Regions from separate parts of the Paenochrobactrum glaciei genome, predicted to be linked through region 2. Evidence: predicted binding sites of a transcription regulator. Region 2 holds the regulator's gene; each other region holds the start of a gene.
What was found. The regulator PhoB, encoded in region 2, activates phosphate uptake and scavenging genes when phosphate is short. The targets are predictions, from matches to a motif close to TGTCATNNANCTGTCAT.

Region 1: the regulator PhoB is predicted to act here: its motif matches at 3,102-3,118, upstream of ABDZ76_RS08805 (RNA degradosome polyphosphate kinase).
Region 3: the regulator PhoB is predicted to act here: its motif matches at 2,994-3,010, upstream of ABDZ76_RS10470 (DapH/DapD/GlmU-related protein).

The regions. Positions count from the first base shown of each region.
Region 1 is NZ_BAAADE010000002.1:502,792-509,509, reverse strand. It holds gene ppx (exopolyphosphatase) at 1-801, opposite strand, end outside; gene ABDZ76_RS08805 (RNA degradosome polyphosphate kinase) at 801-3,002, opposite strand; gene ABDZ76_RS08800 (zinc-finger domain-containing protein) at 3,254-3,508, shown strand; gene ABDZ76_RS08795 (FAD-dependent monooxygenase) at 3,527-4,735, shown strand; gene ntrC (nitrogen regulation protein NR(I)) at 5,353-6,718, opposite strand, start outside.
Region 2 is NZ_BAAADE010000001.1:1,004,842-1,011,559, reverse strand. It holds gene ABDZ76_RS04735 (PIG-L family deacetylase) at 1-2,443, shown strand, start outside; gene ABDZ76_RS04730 (cell wall hydrolase) at 2,567-3,490, opposite strand; gene phoB (phosphate regulon transcriptional regulator PhoB) at 4,032-4,718, opposite strand; gene phoU (phosphate signaling complex protein PhoU) at 4,907-5,629, opposite strand; gene pstB (phosphate ABC transporter ATP-binding protein PstB) at 5,665-6,486, opposite strand; gene pstA (phosphate ABC transporter permease PstA) at 6,501-6,718, opposite strand, start outside.
Region 3 is NZ_BAAADE010000003.1:196,147-202,864, forward strand. It holds gene ABDZ76_RS10455 (acyl-CoA carboxylase subunit beta) at 1-674, opposite strand, end outside; gene ABDZ76_RS10460 (helix-turn-helix domain-containing protein) at 804-2,225, shown strand; gene ABDZ76_RS10465 (glycosyltransferase family 29 protein) at 2,249-2,860, opposite strand; gene ABDZ76_RS10470 (DapH/DapD/GlmU-related protein) at 3,081-3,740, shown strand; gene phnN (phosphonate metabolism protein/1,5-bisphosphokinase (PRPP-forming) PhnN) at 3,863-4,429, shown strand; gene phnF (phosphonate metabolism transcriptional regulator PhnF) at 4,609-5,331, shown strand; gene phnG (phosphonate C-P lyase system protein PhnG) at 5,441-5,896, shown strand; gene phnH (phosphonate C-P lyase system protein PhnH) at 5,896-6,447, shown strand; gene ABDZ76_RS10495 (carbon-phosphorus lyase complex subunit PhnI) at 6,447-6,718, shown strand, end outside.

The DNA of each region.
Region 1 (6,718 bases), on a different contig from region 2:
GTTTTTTGAAACCGCTTCAATGCCGCGCATTTTATCAACATCGCCTTTGGCCACCCGCGTTAAAAAGGTCTGCGCTTCTTTCAGCGGAATTTCATAGCCATGCATGACATTGAGCGGATATTTTTTCGATGTCATATAAAGCTTGGCAAGGTTACGCCATGTTCCCCCAACCGCATAGAAAATCTGGCCTTGCGCCTTTTTGAGCAAATCCGCTTTGCTTAAATGCGAGCGGGCAATTTTGGCCGCCTCTTCCAGATTGTCATTTGACATATCCTGCAAACGCAAACCACCCAGCGGCAGCGTAATGCCTTCACCAATATCATGGCCGCTTACCTGCACCAGTTCCAGCGAACCACCGCCTAAGTCACCGGTGATGCCATGCGGATTATAAAAACCCGAAATCACCCCATCTGCCGAATAGGTCGCCTCTTCCTTGCCGCTCAGCACTTCAATATGACGGCCTAAAATAGCCTCTGCCTGCGCAATAAAATCCGGCCCGTTTTCCGCTTCACGCGCCGCCGCTGTCGCAATCACATGCAGCGAAATCGCGCCGGCCTGTTCGGCCAAAGCGCGAAACCGTTTCAGCGCCCGCAAGGCATCTTCAACCGACTTGTCGTTCAGCCGCCCTGTTTTGGCCAAGCCTTTACCCAGTCCGCAGAGGATTTTTTCGTTGAACAATACGGTCGGCGACCGCACTACCCCTTCATAAACCACAACACGGACAGAGTTGGAGCCAATATCAATAACGGCAACCGGACGTAAGCCTTTGAGGCGACCTTGAGCAGACGGAGGGTTGGACATTAGCTTGAGGTTCTTTCGGTTTGGGCAGCTTGTGCGGCTTGTGCCCGTTTTCGCAGCGCAATCAAGCGCGGTGCAGAAGATTTAAGCGACTTGCCACGGCCGGAAAGGCTCGGATTCGTCATAAAATATTCCTGTGCATTGAAGGCTTCTTCACCCTCTGCTGTTTCTATCCGGCGTGATGTGCCATCAGCCAGCAACTCATAGCTTTGCTGATTATCGACAACATTTGCCAGCATGATCTGCGATAAAATCTGCTGATGAACGGTCGGATTGGTAATCGGCACCAAGGTCTCGACACGACGATCCAGATTGCGCGGCATCATATCAGCCGAGCCAATATAAACGATCGCGTGTTCGGACGGCAGCTCATGACCATTACCGAAACAGAATATCCGGCTATGCTCCAAAAAGCGACCGACAATCGACTTGGCGCGGATATTTTCAGATAGACCCGGCACACCCGGACGCAGACAGCAAATGCCGCGCACCACCAGCTCAATCTCAACGCCCGCCGTGCTGGCACGATAAAGCGCATCGATGATTTGCGGATCAACCAGCGAGTTCATCTTCATCCAGATCGAGCCTTTGCGCCCTGCTTTGGCGTGAGTAATCTCATCTTCAATATGCTTGAGAATACGGCCACGCAAGGTCAGCGGTGAAATCGCAATCTGCATCTCGTCGGATGGCTGCGTATAACCGGTGATGAAGTTGAAAATATTGGCAACATCACCGGCGATCACCGGATCAGAGGTGAAAAACGACAAATCCGTATAAACTTTAGCGGTTACCGGATGATAATTGCCGGTGCCCAGATGCACATAGGTGCGCAATTTCTGGTTTTCACGGCGCACCACCAGCGACATTTTTGAGTGCGTTTTCCAGTCAATAAAGCCGAAAACCACCTGCACACCAGCACGTTCCATATCACGCGCCCAGCGAATATTGGCTTCTTCGTCAAAGCGGGCTTTCAGTTCAACCAAAGCCGTTACTGATTTTCCGGCCTCCGCCGCATCAATCAAAGCACGCACAATCGGGCTGTCATTGGAGGTACGGTAAAGCGTTTGTTTGATCGCTAGCACATCCGGGTCTTGTGCCGCTTGGCGCAGAAACTGCACCACCACATCAAAAGACTCATAAGGATGATGAACAATAATATCTTTTTCACGAATAGCGGCCATGCAATTGCCGCCATGCTCACGAATACGCTCAGGGAAACGCGGATTATAAGTAACGAATTTCAAATCATTACGCGGAACATTGATGAGCTCCGAAATAGTATTGAGTGCCAACAACCCTTCCAGAACGCTGACACGCTTTTGCGAGACACCCAGTTCGGTCGCCACCAGATCGCGCAAATTTTCGGAAATATCGGAATCAAACTCGATGCGGATCACTTCGCCATGGCGGCGGCGTTTCAAAGCGCTTTCAAACAAGCGCACCAGATCTTCCGCTTCTTCCTGCAATTCAATATCGCTGTCGCGAATGATGCGGAATGTTCCCGCTTCAGCCACTTCATAACCCGGAAACAGTTTGCCAATAAACAAGCTCACCGTATCTTCCAAAGTCACGAAACGATGGCTTTTTTCATTCGGTAACTGGATGAAGCGCTTCAATGCAATCGGCAAACGCAACAAAGCGGTCATATTGCGCTTATCTTTTTGGCGGCTCAGTTGCAACGCAATAGAAAAGCCCAAATTCGGAATGAACGGAAACGGATGCGCCGGATCAATCGACAGTGGGGTGAGAACCGGAAAAATGGTTTCCTGAAAATGGGTTTCAAGCCATTTCTGTTCTTTTTTGGTCATCGCATTAGGACGGACGATCTCGATTTTTTCCGCCAGCAATTCCTGACGCAGGTTTGACAAGCAGACCTGCTGCGCATGCTGCAATTTGCCCACTTCGCACAAAATAAAATCAAGCTGTTCTTCCGGCGTGCGGCCATCGGGCGTACGTGTCACCACGCCTTCACGCACCTGCGCTGCAAGACCTGCAATGCGCACCATGAAAAACTCATCCAGATTGGCGGCAGAAATAGAAAGAAAACGCACCCGTTCCAGCAGAGGCTGGCGTTTATTTGAGGCTTCTTCCAGCACCCGATGATTAAACTGTAACCAGGAAAATTCCCGGTTCACGAATCTCGCCGGACTATGCGCCAGAGAAACCGGCTCTTCCGCAACGACGACCTCAGCAGAATTCACCATTTCCAGCTCCGAATTTTGCATCACTGCCGTATCATTCATGATCTAACCATCCCGTTGCAACCTGATTTGGGTATTGTTTGCAACCTATGGACATTTCATATGACAGTTTTATAGCAAAAATGACAAATAATAGTTAGAAGAGATAAAATCGCTTCTCAAAACAAGTCAAGCTGGTTGCAGCCAAGCTACAGGCGGGTTACAGGCAAACAACAGACTTTTTAATTACCGTGGTTAAAGCAACGGAGCTATCAATGTCCGATCATATCATCCCTCACTTTCAAAACAGCGACGGCCATCGTGCTATTGAAATCGGTGTTAAGGAATTTATGTGCGTTGGCGCTAATCCGCCATTTGATCATCCGCATGTGTTTATCGATATGGGTGCAGAGGCAGAGGCCGTATGCCCTTATTGCTCCACACATTACCGCTACAACAGCAAGCTTGATGCAACCACCACTGTGCCGGCTGGCTGCGCCTATGTGAGCGACACAGCAAAGGTTGCTTAAACAGCAACGACAACAAAAATGAAAAACACTGCAAAACCAACCGTTCTCATCGCTGGTGGCGGCGTTGCCGGTCTGACAGCAGCACTGGCTTTTGCGAATAAGGGTTTTTCTGTTTGTCTTTTTGATAAAGCGGCTGAATTTTCAGAAATTGGTGCCGGTCTGCAACTGGCGCCAAATGCCACAAGGCTGCTTCAGCGCCTTGGCGTGATGGAAAAACTCACACCTTTAGCCGTGACACCACAAGCGCTCCTGCTCAAAGATGGCAAAAGCGCCAAAACGCTGACATCTATGTCGTTGGATGCGGCAGTGCATCGATGGGGTGCGCCTTATGTTGTATGCCACCGCGCCGATTTACAATCGGCTCTTTTAAGCACCTGTCAGGACAATCCCGATATCAGTATCCGGCTTGGCTGCGAAGCGGTGCAATTTCAAGAACATAGCAATGGCATCAGCCTCACCGTCCTTCATAATGGCTTAGACGAGCAGTATGACGGCGCTCTGCTGCTTGGTTGCGATGGCGTATGGTCTAAACTACGCTCACCCTTACCGGCACCGGAATTCAGCGGCCATATAGCATGGCGCTTAAGCGTTGAAAAAGCCGGTCTGCCGCAAAGCTTTCTACAAGCCATCAACCAGCAAACTGCCGTCTCTGCATGGCTTGGAGCTGACCGGCATTTTATCGCCTATCCGGTCAAAGCCGGCAGCGCTTATAATTTTGTCGCCATTACCCGCGGTCAGGTCAGCGATAAAAGTTGGGACAAATCAGGCGACCATCAAAAACTAACATCCGAATATCAAAACTGGCATCCGGCTATTCGGGATATTATCGCGCAAAACAAACAGTGGACATATTGGCCGCTCTTTCAGATGGCAGAACCGCATTTCGTCGTCAGCAACCGCTTTGTGCTGCTGGGTGACGCATCTCATGCCGTTACGCCTTTCGCTGCGCAAGGGGCTGCTATGGCGATTGAAGACGCCTTCAGCCTTGCTGCGTACTTGCCCTTGAACCAAAATCTCTGGCCGCAGGCGCTAAGCACTTATAATTCCACACGATTGAAACGTATTCAGTCTGTCGCCAAACGGGGCGCTTTCAATAAATTTGCTTATAATGCCAGCGGTGCTGTCGCCATTGCGCGTAATCTGGTTTTCAAGTTGCGCTCACCTGAATCCCTGCTCAGCGATCTGGACTGGCTCTATGCTTATAAAGCCGATCAACTATCAGAATAGACAGAATTTAAGCTGTCACTAATATCCTGTATATAGGGCTCAACATAATTTAATCATGTCTAAAATGTGACGCGACTAAAGATTTTCCGTGACAAACATTGAAATGTAGGTTAATTTCTAAATACAACTGAGAGAGTAGAACAAACTACTCTTACTACGCGGTCAAAGTCTTGGGAGGATTGATCTAGGCGCGAATTACGCTGCCACCGGAAACGGGTACAGATCGGGCGCGAATTTAATAGCAAGGCGAAAGCCTTGCTTTTTTTTGTCCAAATTCCACCGAAGTGATATTCAAATCCTATGCAATATTCGCATTGCAAAATGAGGTAAATGCATAATCCCCTTGCTTTACAAGGAGTTACGCAAAAACCTCTTAATGACACTGTTTTTATAGGATTAACATAATCAAAACGCAACCCCTTAAATGACAGTTTGTTCAAAATTCTAAAATGAACTGCGTTTTTGATTATTTTTGCAAAATATCCCCTGTGGATGCAGCAATTTTTTGCAAGCGCGTATTCCGCACGCACTGCACGAATCATCATGAATGCGTGGGGCTGTTTTCAGAATGATTCTATTAAACAGAGCCGGTCTTACCCAAAAACGACCTTAAAAAATCACTCTGAGCCATTCTCACGATAAATATCCACGTTCAGATCACGGATTTTTTTGCGCAATGTATTGCGGTTAAGCCCCAATACATCTGCCGCCTTAATCTGGTTGCCGCGTGTTGCCAGCAGGCAGGCGGCAATCAATGGCCGCTCCACCTCTTCAATAATGCGCTGATAAAGACCGCTTTCCGGCAAACCCTGATCAAACAAAGCCTGCATGTGATGTTCCAGCAGAGTTGTGAAATCAACTTCACTTGCTGCCAGCCCTGCATTGCCCGCAAAAGCGCTGATACCCTGCCCTTCAAAGCCGACACTCAATTCAGCTTTAATGACATCCTCGCCGATTTCATTTTGCGGATAAAGCACACTCAGGCGGCGCACCAGATTTTCCAGTTCGCGCACATTGCCCGGCCAACTATGCTGTTGCAGAAGTTCCATCGCTTTGGGTGAAATCTGCTTTTCTTCAAGATTTTGTGCACGCCCTAAACGGAAAAAATGCCGGATCAGATCGGGTATATCCTCACACCGCTCACGCAGGCTCGGAATTTTAAGCGGCACCACATTCAGCCGGTAATAAAGGTCTTCACGGAACAGATTACGGCTCATCAATTGGGTTAGGTTCTGATTGGTTGCCGCCACAATGCGCACATTGGTTTTGATCGGCTTATGACCGCCCACACTCGTATATTCGCCCTGCTGCAACACGCGTAACAGCCGCGTTTGCGCTTCCATCGGCATATCGCCGATTTCATCCAGAAATAACGTGCCGCCTTCCGCTTGTTCAAAACGACCGCTGGCGCGTTGAAAAGCGCCGGTAAACGCACCTTTTTCATGACCAAACAATTCCGATTCGATCAGATCACGCGGAATAGCCGCCATATTGACCGCCACAAACGGTGCTTTGGCACGGCGCCCATAATCATGCAGGGCACGGGCAATCAGTTCCTTCCCCGTACCAGATTGACCGGTAATCAACACGGTCAGATCAGAACCCATCATCCGCGCAACAACGCGGTAAACATCCTGCATGGCTTGCGAACGACCAACGAGCGGCATGGGTTCAGCCAGATCATCAGGCGTATTAGCGCTTAATTTTTGTGCCTTCATCGCTAAGGCACGTTCAACCACCTGCAACAATTCATTGAGATCAAATGGTTTGGGCAAATATTCATATGCGCCTGCCTCATTGGCCTGCACTGCCGTCATGAAGGTGTTTTGCGCACTCATCACCACAATCGGCAAATCAGGCCGCAGGGTTTTAATGCGCGGAATAACATCAAACACATTCTCATCCGGCATCACTACATCGGTGATAACCAAGCCGCCCTCACCGGCCAGCATAAATTGCCAAAGTGCTGCCGCATTTTCCGCC
Region 2 (6,718 bases):
AGCAACGCGTATGCCTGCTTTTGCAGCGCCTGCGAGCGATCTTCAGCTGATCGCCAAGCAAAAATTAGAACCGGCGATTGTCACTATGCACCGCCGGCTGGAACGACTGACCTCGACGCTCACATTCATGACAACCGGCGCGCATCCGGATGACGAACCAAGTGGTCTGCTGGCGTCACTACGTCATGTCTATGGTATCCGTCCGGTGCTTTATTGCATCACACGCGGTGAGGGTGGCCAGAACAGCATTGGTGCGGAGCGTGGCTCTGTGCTTGGCGTTTTGCGTACCCGTGAAATGGAAGAAGCCTCCCGCTCGCTGGATGCCTCGCTGGCCTTTGGTGGTCGCGGTCATAATGACAGTGTGCATGATTTTGGCTTCTCCAAAGATCCGAATGCAACGATTGACCGTTGGGGCCGTGACCGTGTTGTCGAGCGCATGACTTGGGCTTTCCGTCAGTATAAGCCGGATATCGTGATGAACTGCTTCCTCGATGTACCGGGACAGCATGGTCAGCATCGTGCAGCTGTGGTTGCAACCTTTATCACGGCAGATATTTCCGGTAATCCGGATGAGTATCCAGAGCAGATCAAGGCTGGTCTTGCGCCTTGGAGTGTGCCGAAAATCTATTCGCCAGCCTATGGCGGCGGCGGCGGTGTTTATGATGATGAAACACCACCACCACCAACCACATTGACGGTTACAGCGCCTGAGCGCGACAAGATTTCCGGTGCGACTTTCCCGCAGATGGGTGAGTGGTCACGTTCTTGCCATCTGACACAGGCCATGGGGCGCTGGCGTCCTGAACCGCAGACCGAATGGGCACTGCATTTGGCTAAGGTTGCCAAGGGCGAGCCTGCAAAAACGGAAAAAGACATTCGTGAAGGTCTGATTGCCACTGTTGGTGATATTGCCAATGTTGACGGCATGCCTGCTTCTGCGGCGGATGCCATGCGTAATGCGCAAGGCTTGATCGATGAGGCAATGGCTGATTACGGCGATCCTGTTGTTGTGACTGCCAAGCTTCTGGAAATCGGCAAAGCCGTTGATGAAGCCCGCAAGCAATTGCCACAGGAACTGCATGACAATATCGCGCATCGTCTGGAACGTAAAACACGCGAGATTGATCTGGCACTGGCAACAGCGTCCGGCATGCATATCCGTGCCTTCACTGAAGGTGCAGACATCAAGGCCGGTGATACAATCACCATTAAAACCCTTGTTGATGCGCCTGAAAGCGTGGAAATCCAGTCGGCAGAAATCATTGCCCGCGAAGGTTTGAATGCGGCTGGCGATCAGGTGACTGCATCTGCTGATGCAGCTCTTACCAATCCGCTGACCGAGCAGTTTGATCCGCTTGGCGGTAACGGCGATGCCTTCGTGCGTCTGACTGCTAAAATCGGTGATCGTTCGGCTGTCATTGATGTGGATCTGGAAGATGCCTTGCGCGTTCTGCCATCTGCATCGCTGGAACTGAAGCCTGATGCGGTTGTATTTAACACGGCGCAGGAACTGGCGCCGGTGGCAATGACTGCAACGGTGACCAATGCCAAGACAGATGATCTGAAGATTGATCTGCCAGAAGGCTGGGCGATGAACAAAACCGGCAGCACTTCGGAAGAAGCTGCAAGTTTTGATCTGCAACCACCGGCAAAGCCGGGTGAAGTTCGCTTTGCAATCGAGCCTGAATTGCTGGGCAAAGAAGCCTATGCAATTAACACTTTCTCCTATCCGCATATCGGCCGTTCCGTTGTGCCGACCAAGGTTTCGGTGCCTGTTCAGACCGTTGGTGCTGAACTGCCTGCAAACCACAAAGTTGGCTATATCAGCGGCGGCAATGATAATGTCGGCCTCTGGATGAAGCGTCTGGGCATTGATGTTGTTGAGCTTTCACCAAAGGATGTCGAACGCGGTGCTTACCGTGATCTGAAAACGATTGTTGTCGGCATCTTTGCCTTCGGTCGTCGTAAAGATCTGGCAGCTGCCGTACCGGCTCTGCATGAGTGGGTTAAGAAGGGCGGCCATCTGGTAACCCTTTATCACCGTCCAAGCGATGGCTGGAACCCTGAAACTGTGCCGCCGGCATTCCTGAAAATCGGTTCGCCTTCCATCCGCTTCCGCGTGACAGACGCGAATTCGGAGGTGGATATTCTTGAGCCGGATCATCCATTGCTCAACTACCCGAACAAGATCGGGCCGGAAGACTGGGCGAATTGGGATAAGGAACGCGGTCTTTATTTCGCATCCGAATGGGACGAGGCTTATAAGCCGTTGCTCGCCATGAGTGATGCCGGTGAAGACAAGCTGAAAGGCTCTTTGGTTTCGGCTGAAATCGGTGAAGGCCGTCATACTCATACAAGCCTTGTGCTGCATCATCAGCTGGACAAACTGGTGCCGGGTGCATTCCGCTTGCTGGCCAATCTGGTTCAGCCTGCTAAGCACTAAGAGCATTTCCAGCAAAAGTGTGAAGCGGTTTTGCGTAGGATAATGCGATAAAGAAACAATATGACAATGAAAAAGCCCCGTCAGTTCTGTTGACGGGGCTTTTTTATAGAGAAAATAAAAAAATCAGTTGAGGGTCGGGCGCTGCTGGGTCAGCAAAAATGCGCCGATCGCATCGACATTTTCTGCTGCTGGGGCATAGGCCAGCGATGATGCGGCCGGTGTTGCTGTGTTGGGTGTTGTTGCTGGCAGCGGCACTTGCAGTTCAGCGACTTGCGAAGCCGCATTTGTCTGCGTCTGAGCTGGTGCCTGAACCTTTGGCTCGGCGCTGGCAATCATGGTTGCTGGTGCAACTATTGCTGCTGGTTCTTCAGCTGTCTGTGGTGTGGTTACATTATATGCTTTGCCACTTGGCACAGCCTGATTTTGCGGTGTGTAGATCATCGCAAGATTATATGGCTCAGTCGGAACAGGCGCTTGCAGGGAGCCGTCTTTGTTGCGCTTTTCATAGAAAGCATTGCCACCGGCGACTAGCACATAATGCATATTCTTGTAAGGGAATTTCAAACCGGCGGTGTGGAAGAACATTGAATTTTTAGCAGCCGGATGGCGCTTACCCTTCAACACATCATCGGCGGCTTTTTGAACATCCGGCAGTGCCTTGGAGTTCATCTTGCGGGTAAGGACACCCGGCGCAAACTGGTTTTTCTGTCCGACAACGCCACAAATCGTATCAGGATATTGTTTTGACAGCAGACGGTTAATCACCACGGTGCCGACGGCCACGAGGCCATCCTGACTGGAGCGGTTGGCTTCAAAGAACATGGCGCGTTCAAGGCACTCACGGTCTTTGGCAGTGTAGGTATAAGTTTTCACACCATTGATATTCATGACATTGCCTTTATCGGCACTGGCAATTTTTGATTGCTTGGCGCTTTTAAGCGCTGCTGTCTGATCGGTGGTGGTGCAGCCCGATACAATTACTGATGCCGCCAGCATTGCCATTGTCAGGGCAAACTTTGCCGAATGACCAGAGAACATGTGTTTCATCAGTTTAATCCTATATCAGGCACTAAAGTTTGGGGGTGCTATGGTGCTTGCCCAAAGCTTTTAACTTTGTCTTTCGTGGATCCGTGTGATTTTTTAACCGCATTCGAACCTGTGGGTCAAATGTCACAGTTACAATAAATTCGTGAATGAACGCCTAAAAGACGCGAAGTTTATCGGGATACAGACCTGATGAAACTTTATTTATATTAATATTTTCTTAAAAAGCTTTGACTGATGCTGCGGCGCATTTTCATGCAGCTTGCTTTAAAAGCCCCTGAGTTACAGCCTTTTCAGGCAAACAAAGAGAGGCAGGGCAGTTTCGTTTGCTTTAACGCAGACTTAGACCGGACGCAATTTCAAAACCGCTAACGGGCTTTTGCAATTATGGTTCCGGACACCATTCTCAACTTTATGCGTGAATTGTAACTTTGCGTGAGAATTGACCCGTTTGTACGAATTTCATTCAAAACTATGATTTACAGGACAGATATCGATTCGAAAAAGCGGCAGCCGATTTAATCGAACTGCCGCTTTTTTAATCTTAACCGAATGAGTATCCTGCGCCACGCACAGTACGGATCGGGTCGGTGGAACCATTCGGGTTAATGGCTTTGCGCAGGCGCCCGATATGAACGTCCACGGTGCGGTCATCAACGTAAATATCAGCGCCCCAAACACCATCCAGCAATTGGCTTCGCGAAAACACGCGCCCTGGTGCCATCATGAAATATTCAAGCAGGCGATATTCTGTCGGGCCCAGATGCACTTCCTTGTCTTTACGATAGACACGGTGCTGCTGGCGATCGAGGATGAGATCGCCGACTTTCAGCACATGGGAGAGCAAGCTCGGATTAGCACGGCGCAGCATGGCTTTGACACGGGCAATCAGCTCAGGTGTCGAGAAAGGTTTGACCACATAGTCATCCGCGCCCACGGCCAGACCGCGCACGCGCTCGCTTTCTTCGCCGCGGGCTGTCAGCATGATAATCGGCAGGCGTTCGGTCTCTGCGCGCTGGCGCAGGCGACGGCATAGTTCAATGCCGGAGACACCGGGCAGCATCCAATCCAAAATCAACAGGTCGGGCACATCTTCGCGTAAAGCAATTTCTGCTTCATCGCCGCGCATGATGGTTGTGACCTGATAGCCTTCCGCTTCCAGATTATAGCGCAGCAATACACTAAGCGCTTCTTCATCTTCCACGACGGCAATTTTGGGAGCATGTGACATCACGAGATTCCTTCAGTCAATTGGCGCAAAAGTCAGACCATGCAGTTGCAATGTAAGTCTGGGTAAGTCTGGCAGGCTGAAATTGCGACAAAGCTAGGGTGCAGAGCGGGAGCGCCGCTCTTGAAAACTACATAAAACCGTTGGCGGACAATTATTTTCATCAAAATCTTGTCCGCCTTTCCGGTCATTTAAGGCTTGCGGGCCTCATCCACGATGATGTCGTGGCTGAGGTCTTCCTTTGGCCGTTCGGCCGGCATTTGCTGGCCGGTGACGATATAATAAACCGTCTCGGCAATATTGGTGGCGTGGTCGCCGATGCGCTCAATGTTTTTGGCGCTGAACAGCAAATGGGTGCAGGAAGAGATGTTGCGCGGATCTTCCATCATATAAGTGAGAAGCTCACGGAAGATCGAGGTGTACATAGCGTCGATTTCATCATCGCGGTCACGCACAATATTGATCTGTGCCACCGAACGGGTGGCATAGGCATCAAGCACTTCTTTTAGCTGGGTGAGTGCCAGTTCAGCCAAGGTTTCAAGGCCGCGATAGAGCTTGACGGATTGGCGGGTGTCGGAAACAGCCGCCACGCGTTTGGCAATGTTTTTGCCCAAATCACCAACGCGTTCCAGATCAGCGGAAATGCGGATGGCACCGATAATTTCGCGCAGGTCAATCGCCATTGGCTGACGCTTGGCAATGATGGTGATGGCTTTGTCGTCGATCTCGCGCTCGGCAGCATCGAGAAACAGATCATCAGCAATGACGCGCTGTGCCAGTTCTTGGTCGGCATTGACGATTGCGGCAATGGATTGCTCGACCATACGCTCGGCATGGCCGCCCATTTCGGCAATCTTATGGGCCAGAAATTTCAGTTCTTCATCATAAGAGCGGACAGTGTGTTTTATAGGCATGAAAAAACCTCTTAAAAAAGTATCGGCAACAACAATCAGCCGAAGCGGCCGGTGATGTAGTCCTGTGTCCGTTTTTCTTTTGGTGCGGTGAAGATCGCTTCAGTTTCGCCTTCCTCGACAATATTGCCAAGATGGAAGAAGGCGGTTTTTTGCGAAACACGCGCGGCTTGCTGCATGGAGTGGGTTACGATTGCAATCGTATAATTCTGGCGCAGTTCGTCGATCAGCTCTTCGATCTTAGCTGTGGCAATCGGGTCAAGCGCCGAGCAAGGCTCATCCATGAGGATAACTTCAGGGCTGACTGCAATAGCGCGGGCAATGCACAGGCGCTGCTGCTGACCACCGGAAAGGCCGGTGCCGGCATCATGAAGGCGGTCTTTGACCTCTTCATAAAGGCTGGCCTTTTTCAGGCTGGTAATAACCGTTTCTTCCAGATCGGTACGGTCTTTGACAAGGCCGTGAATACGCGGGCCGTAAGCCACATTGTCGAAGATGGATTTTGGAAACGGATTAGGCTTCTGGAATACCATGCCAACGCGGGCGCGCAGTTCCACCACGTCGATTTTCGGATCGTAAATATCCTCATTATCGAGCGTGATCTTGCCTTCGACGCGACAGCCCTCAATCGTATCATTCATACGGTTAAGCGAGCGCAGGAAGGTGGACTTGCCGCAACCCGAAGGGCCGATCAGAGCCGTGACCATCTTTTCAGGAATGTCGAGATCAACTCCGAACAGCGCTTGTTTTGCGCCATAAAACACGCTGACTTTTTCACCGCGCATTTTGATTGGTTGGGCGCTGAGGTTCATATTAACTCCCGGTGTGTTGTCCTGAGGATGTTCTGATACATAATTCATCGTTATGGCTCCGCTTACCAACGACGCTCGAAGCGGCGGCGCAGGATGATGGCAGCAATGTTCATAATGGCCAAGAATGCCAGAAGTACAATGATGGCACCGGATGTGCGTTCCCCAAAGGCACGCTCGGCTTCGTTCGCCCACATGAAGATCTGAACCGGCAGCGCCGTTGCAGGATCAAGCGGTGAAACCGGTACGTTGGCCACGAAAGCAACCATACCGATGAGAAGAA
Region 3 (6,718 bases), on a different contig from region 2:
TCAGCAACGGAAGATTTGCTGGTATGGGTGCGTGCACCCCCCAGTTCTTCAGCGGTTACAATTTCGTTGGTGACGGTTTTTACCACATCAGGGCCGGTGACAAACATATAAGAGCTGTCACGCACCATGAAAATAAAATCGGTCATAGCAGGGGAGTAAACCGCACCGCCGGCGCATGGCCCCATGATGACGGAAATCTGTGGTACAACGCCGGAGGCTTCGACATTACGTTTAAACACTTCGGCATAACCGGCCAGCGATGCAACGCCTTCTTGAATACGTGCGCCACCGGAATCGTTCAAACCAATGACAGGCGCGCCGTTTTGCAGTGCCATATCCATAATTTTGCAAATTTTTTGCGCGTGTGTTTCAGATAAAGAGCCGCCGAGAACGGTAAAGTCCTGACTAAACACATAGACCTGACGGCCATTGATGGTGCCCCAGCCGGTAACAACACCATCACCGGCGATTTTCTGGGAGGCCATGCCGAAATCCACCGCGCGGTGGGTGACATACATGTCGTATTCTTCAAACGACCCTTCATCCAGCAGCACTTCGATACGCTCACGGGCGGTCAGCTTACCTTTTGAATGTTGGGCATCAATTCGCTTCTGCCCGCCGCCAAGCCTTGCTTCCGCACGGCGTGTTTCGAGTTGCTCTAAAATAGATCGCATTTCATCTCCCAATTGCAAAATATTGCACTTCTTTTAACACCTTAACGGAAGAGGGGGCTTCACAGAACCGGTAAACATGTGGCAATGTGTAAATTATAAAAATGCAAACTCTAAATTGCGAAATTGCAAATGGCTATTGGTAAACTCTATATCGGGCGTAAAATTCGTGAATTGCGCGATGCGCATAAATCCACGCAGAGTAAGTTTGCCGAGCGCATCGGCATTTCAACCAGCTATCTCAATCAGATTGAGAATAATCAGCGTCCGGTTTCCGCATCTGTTTTGGTGGCTTTGGCTGAAAAATTCGAGATTAATATCTCCGAATTGTCTTCAGGCGAAGGCGACCGATTGCTTTCGGCTTTATCCGAGGCACTGAATGATCCGATTTTTGACAATCTTAATATGACCGCGCAGGAGCTGAAACTTGTCAGCCAAAGTGCGCCGAATATGGCGCATGCTCTGATCCGCGCGCATCAGGGATTTCGTCGGAATAGCGAGCAGTTAGCATCACTTAGTGATAGTTTGGGGCGCAGTGCCTCATTAGCAGAAACCACGCCTTTTGAAGAAGTGCGCGACTTTTTTCACTTCGTTGATAATTATATTCATGCACTCGATATTGAGGCAGAAAAACTGTCGCAGGAATTGCAGCTTGAAAATAGCGATCACCGCTATACGCAGCTCTGTCAGTATTTAGAGCAAAAGCATCATATCCATGTGGTGAGTGACAAGGATAGCGGCGAGATTTTGCGGCAGTTTGATCCGCTGACCTCGACCTTACGTATGAACCCTTATGCGGCGCCTTCAACGCGTGATTTTCAGTTAGGCTTGCAAATTGCGCAGGTTCACGCCAGTGAGCTGATCGAGAATATTGCAAAAAATGCAAATTTTCGAACCCAAGAAGCCTTTGAAATTTGCAAAATCGGCTTACAAAATTATTTTGCCGGTGCGCTTTTGCTGCCCTATACGTTTTTTCATAGCACAGCCGCAGAACTGCGTCATGATTTGGAATTATTATCGGTACGTTTTGGGGCAAGTCTTGAGCAAGTTTGCCATCGATTGAGCACATTGCAGCGGCCGGGTTTAAAAGGCGTGCCGGTCTTTTTTGCCCGTGTGGATCGTGCCGGTAATATTACCAAGCGCCACAGTGCGGCGCGGTTGCAATTTGCCCGCTTTGGTTCGGCCTGTCCGCTATGGAATGTGCATGAGGCCTTTGAAACCCATGATCGTATCATTCGCCAATTAGCGGAAACGCCGGATGGCGCGCGTTACCTTTGCTTAGCAACACAGATTTCTAAAGGTACGGGTGGTTTCAGCCGGCCGCAGCAGCGTTATGCTTTGGCATTTGGCTGTGAAATTTCTTACGCGCATACATTTATTTATTCGGATGATTTGGATCTATCAGCGCGTGCAAGTTTTACTCCAATTGGCGTTTCCTGTCGTATTTGTGAGCGCACGCAATGTCCGCAACGCGCTGTCCCGCCATTAATGCAGAAAATTCATGTCGATCATAATAGCAGAGCAACCCTGCCTTATATGATCGAAAAATCTTGAGATCGAAGGTTTGAAATGCCGTCTCAGTTGAGAAAGCTGAGACGGCCTTCATTGATTTTTTGTTCAATCCATTGACGTTCGGCATCCCATGCGTGGCGCTTCCAGCCTTCCCATGTGAAACCGCAAATACGGATGTCCCATTCGTCAGCATCATGGGTTTGCAACATATACCAGATGCCTAAAAAGCCGGTGCTTGGGAAAAGCTTCTTCATGTCTTTTTCGGCAATACCGAGTTGGGCGCAAGCCTGCATATAAAATTCAGGAGACATGATGCGAATATCTTTATATTCGCCAATAATATCAATTGTTTGATGTGTCCAATCGGCGCGACGTCCTTTCAACCGTGAAAGAATATTCGGCTTTGGATGATATTTTTCAACGATACTAGGGTGATAGGGCAACATGATTTCTTGTGTGGCTTCAAAAATCGGCGACTGCATAAAATCAGGTTCCTGCAAACGCCTTTGCATATGTTTGCTGGTGGCCGCAACTATAAGCAGATCAGTTTTAGTGCCAGCCGCTTCAACTGGATGCAGTGCATCATTAAAGCGTACAACATAATCAGCATTGTCGATTGATTGTGAGAGATCCGAGCCAAGCGGAGCACTGCCGACCAGAACCAAAGTCTTTTTCATTATCAGATACTGCTTTTGTATAATTAGGTAATTTTTATACAAGCAGCGTAATGAGGCATCATCACGAAGATCGATATCACTTTTTTGTCATTAACAGTATCTAATGTAAAAAACGTGAACAGTTACATCAAACTGTCGTGGATGCGTCATGAGCAGATTACATCCATGCGTTAATGGGAGCGGATAATATTTATCTGTTTCTTTCAAAGGCTTGGTTTTCGTGAAAAAGCTCTCAGTCACACCACTCGTCCATGATACTGCCGACATCAAAAACAGCACCTTGGGTGCTTATACTGAAGTGGGGGCGCGCAGTCGCGTCTCCGAAACAGCACTGGGTGATTATTCATATCTTGGCATTGATTGCGAAATTTGGTGTGCCGATATTGGCAAATTTGCAAATATTGCCAGTCATGTTCGTATTAATGCGACAAACCATCCGACATGGCGCGCAACTTTGCATCATTTTACCTATCGCGCCAGCTATTACTGGCCGGATGAGCAGGACGAAGCCGAGTTCTTTGAATGGCGCAGAAGCCATATGGTGACGATTGGTCATGATACATGGTTCGGGCATGGCTCAACTATTTTGCCGGGTGTCAGTGTCGGGAATGGTGCCGTGATTGGCGCCGGAGCGGTCGTTAGCCGTGATGTTGCGCCTTATACGATTGTTGGCGGTGTGCCGGCGCGTCTCATTCGTGAGCGTTTTGATCTGGCCACAGGGCAGCGTCTTAATAGGCTGGCATGGTGGGATTGGGATCATCAGCAATTGCATAAAGCACTCGATGATTTCCGCAGCCTCGATATTGAAGCGTTTCTTGCAAAATATGAAAGTGCTGTGAACACAAAGACTGTGATGCAGCATTTAAACCATGATGCATAAAATAAGCTTTTATCATGCTTGCAACCGGTCGACTTTCTATCTGCCAACCATTAAACCCATGCATGCACGCGTTGGCAGAGTGACAATTTTTGCACCGCTTGCAAAGGAGGCCTGTAACATCAATGCAGAATGACAATTCCCAAGGCTGTTTCATTGCGGTTGTAGGCCCAAGCGGTGCCGGTAAAGACACGATTATGGATGCTGCGCGTGAAGCGCTGAAAGATGATGATCGTTTTCATTTCGCGCGTCGTATTATAACGCGTCCGCAAATGGCAGGCACAGAAGATCATGATAGTCTGGACGAGATTGCATTTGCCAAAGCTGTCGCGGATGGCGCTTTTGCTCTGCATTGGCAGGCTCATGGTTTAAACTATGCTTTGCCGCGTTCAATAGACGACGAAATTGCCAATGGTTTGATAGTGATCGCGAATGTTTCGCGCCGTGTACTGGATGAAATTCGGCTCTGTTATCCATGTCGTTCGGTGGTGATGATTACGGCGCGTGCTGATGTTTTGGCCAGACGACTGGCGGCGCGTGGCCGCGAAACAGAACAGGATATCGCGGCGCGTCTTGCACGCGAAGTCAGCTTCGATAATGATGCAGCCGATGTTGTTAAAATCGACAATTCCGGTGATGTTGCATTAGCAATTGATGCTTTTTTACAGCATTTGCGAAGTGTCAAAGCGTAATTTCTATAGTTTCAAATTTGTTTAAAAAATCGAAAGCCCCGCAATGCGGGGCTTTATTTTTGGTCACAATGTGAAAGGCTATTTTGTTGCAAAAGGTCACGAACTTGTCTCGGTAGTTTCATACGCCCTACACAAATTATAGCTAAAACATAAGTCATCCGAATGACTATGAGGCTTTTATGTTGCGGGAACAATGGCAGATAATTCGTGATGAAATCGCCGAAGATATTACTAAGGGCAGTATCCTTTCGGGCGAAAAGCTACCGACTGAGCCGGAGTTGTGCCAAAAATTCGGTGTAGGCAGGCATTCAGTTCGTCGTGCCATTGATGCGCTTGCTGTTGAGGGCAAATTAAGGGTGGAGCATGGGCGCGGCATCTTTGTCGAAGATGCACCATTGATCGATTATAATATCGGGCGTCGTGCGCGTTTCCGGCAAAATTTGCGCTCACAAGGCGTGGTGCCGGGCGGTAGTGTTATCGGTTATGAATTGTGCTCCGCGTCACCGGTTGTGGCTAAAGCTTTGCAATTGGCTGAAGGAACGCCGGTTCATTGTCTCTTCAGTCAAGGCATGGCTGATGGCGTGCCAATTTGCCTTGGTTATTCCTATCATGATGCAGCACGCTTTGCGGATCTGCCAAGCTTGCGGCAGAAAAACGTACCGATTACTGATATCTACCGCCATTATGGTATTCAGGATTATTTTCGTCTGACCACATCGATTTATGCCCGCCGTGCAGAAAAAGATGAAGCACAAATGCTGCGTCAGCATGCGGCACAGCCGGTATTGGTTGTTTGCAAAACGGACTCGGATTCTGCCCGCCGTCCTATCGCTTATTCGGAAGGCATCTGGGCATCCGACCGTGTTAAATTCACCTTCGAAGAACGGGAAGAGGGCCAGTAACCTTACTTGCTGATGAATGAATAAACTTTAAATGAGCAGCTGCCGGAGGCTTTGAAAAGCTGGCGGCTAACCCCAAAGACTATTCCGAAGACCATTCAAGGAAAAGAGCATGGCTGAACAATGCAGCTCCCTGATTTCAGGGGGAACGATGACGCATGGCCGGATGCTGGGTGTTCTGGCGCGTATGCCGAAAGAACCTGTCAAAGCATTTGCCGAAAAATTACTCAATCAGCATGATGACATTAAAGTGCTGAAAAACCGCACTGGTCTTGTGATGCTGCCAATGCGTGACACGGTTAAGTCCACCGATTTCCATTTAGGCGAAGTGCTGGTGGCAGAGGCACATATTCAAAATAATCAGGGCTTGCAGGGCTACGGCATGGTGATTGGCCGTGATCTGGAACAGGCCATGGCTATGGCGGTAATTGATTTGAGCTTTGCTGCAAAAAAGACTGCCGAGGAAATCTGCAATTTTGTTGAAGAGGGTGAAAAATCCATTCTCAAAATGGATGAAGATGTCTTGCGCAATGTGGAAGCAACGCGTGTTCAGATGGAGACATTCTAATGACCATGCAGTCAATGATAACACCTGATGCGGATGAAGCACGCGACAATGCAGTGTTTGAAGTTTTGATGAATACGGCAGCGCGTCCGGGCACGATTTTGTCTCTTGAAGCTGCCAATTCAACCAAGCAATCGATGCAGGAAATTGCGCTGGCACTGGTTGATATTGAAACCAGTTTTCACTGCGATGATGAGGCGTTTCAGGATTTTGTTTCCCTGACAGGTGCCTTGAATGTCGCTCCTCATGAGGCCGATTTTCTCTTTATCTTCAAAGATGCTTTGGCAGCGCTAGGCCAAGCAAAAACCGGTGACGCGCTTTATCCGGATGAGGCAGCAACCATCGTGATGCAAGCCAAATTGCAAGGCGGCCAGGTTTTGACATTAAGCGGCCCAGGCATTGAAACAACCACCACGATTGCCCCGCAAATTGCCGTTGAATTCTGGAATGCACGCGAAAAACGCATCCGCTATCCATCAGGTTTTGATTTGGTTTTGGTTGATGGCGCACAAATTTTGAGCCTGCCACGTTCCACAAAAATTGAGGTGCAATAATGGCTTATGTCGCAACGCGTGGCGGTGAAAACGCCATTCATCAAGCTGAATGTCTTTACCGGTCAATGACGGGCACAATCAGCCATCAACGTGTTGATGAAGTGAAAAAGGCACTGCCTTTTTTGATTGATCGCGTGATGGGTGAAGCATCGCTTTATGAACCCGATCTGGCAGCTCTTGCACTGAGCCAGAGTGGCGGTGATCTTTATGAGGCTGTTTTGTTGCTGCGCGCATGGCGCACGACACAGCCGCGTCTGGCAATTGCTAAACC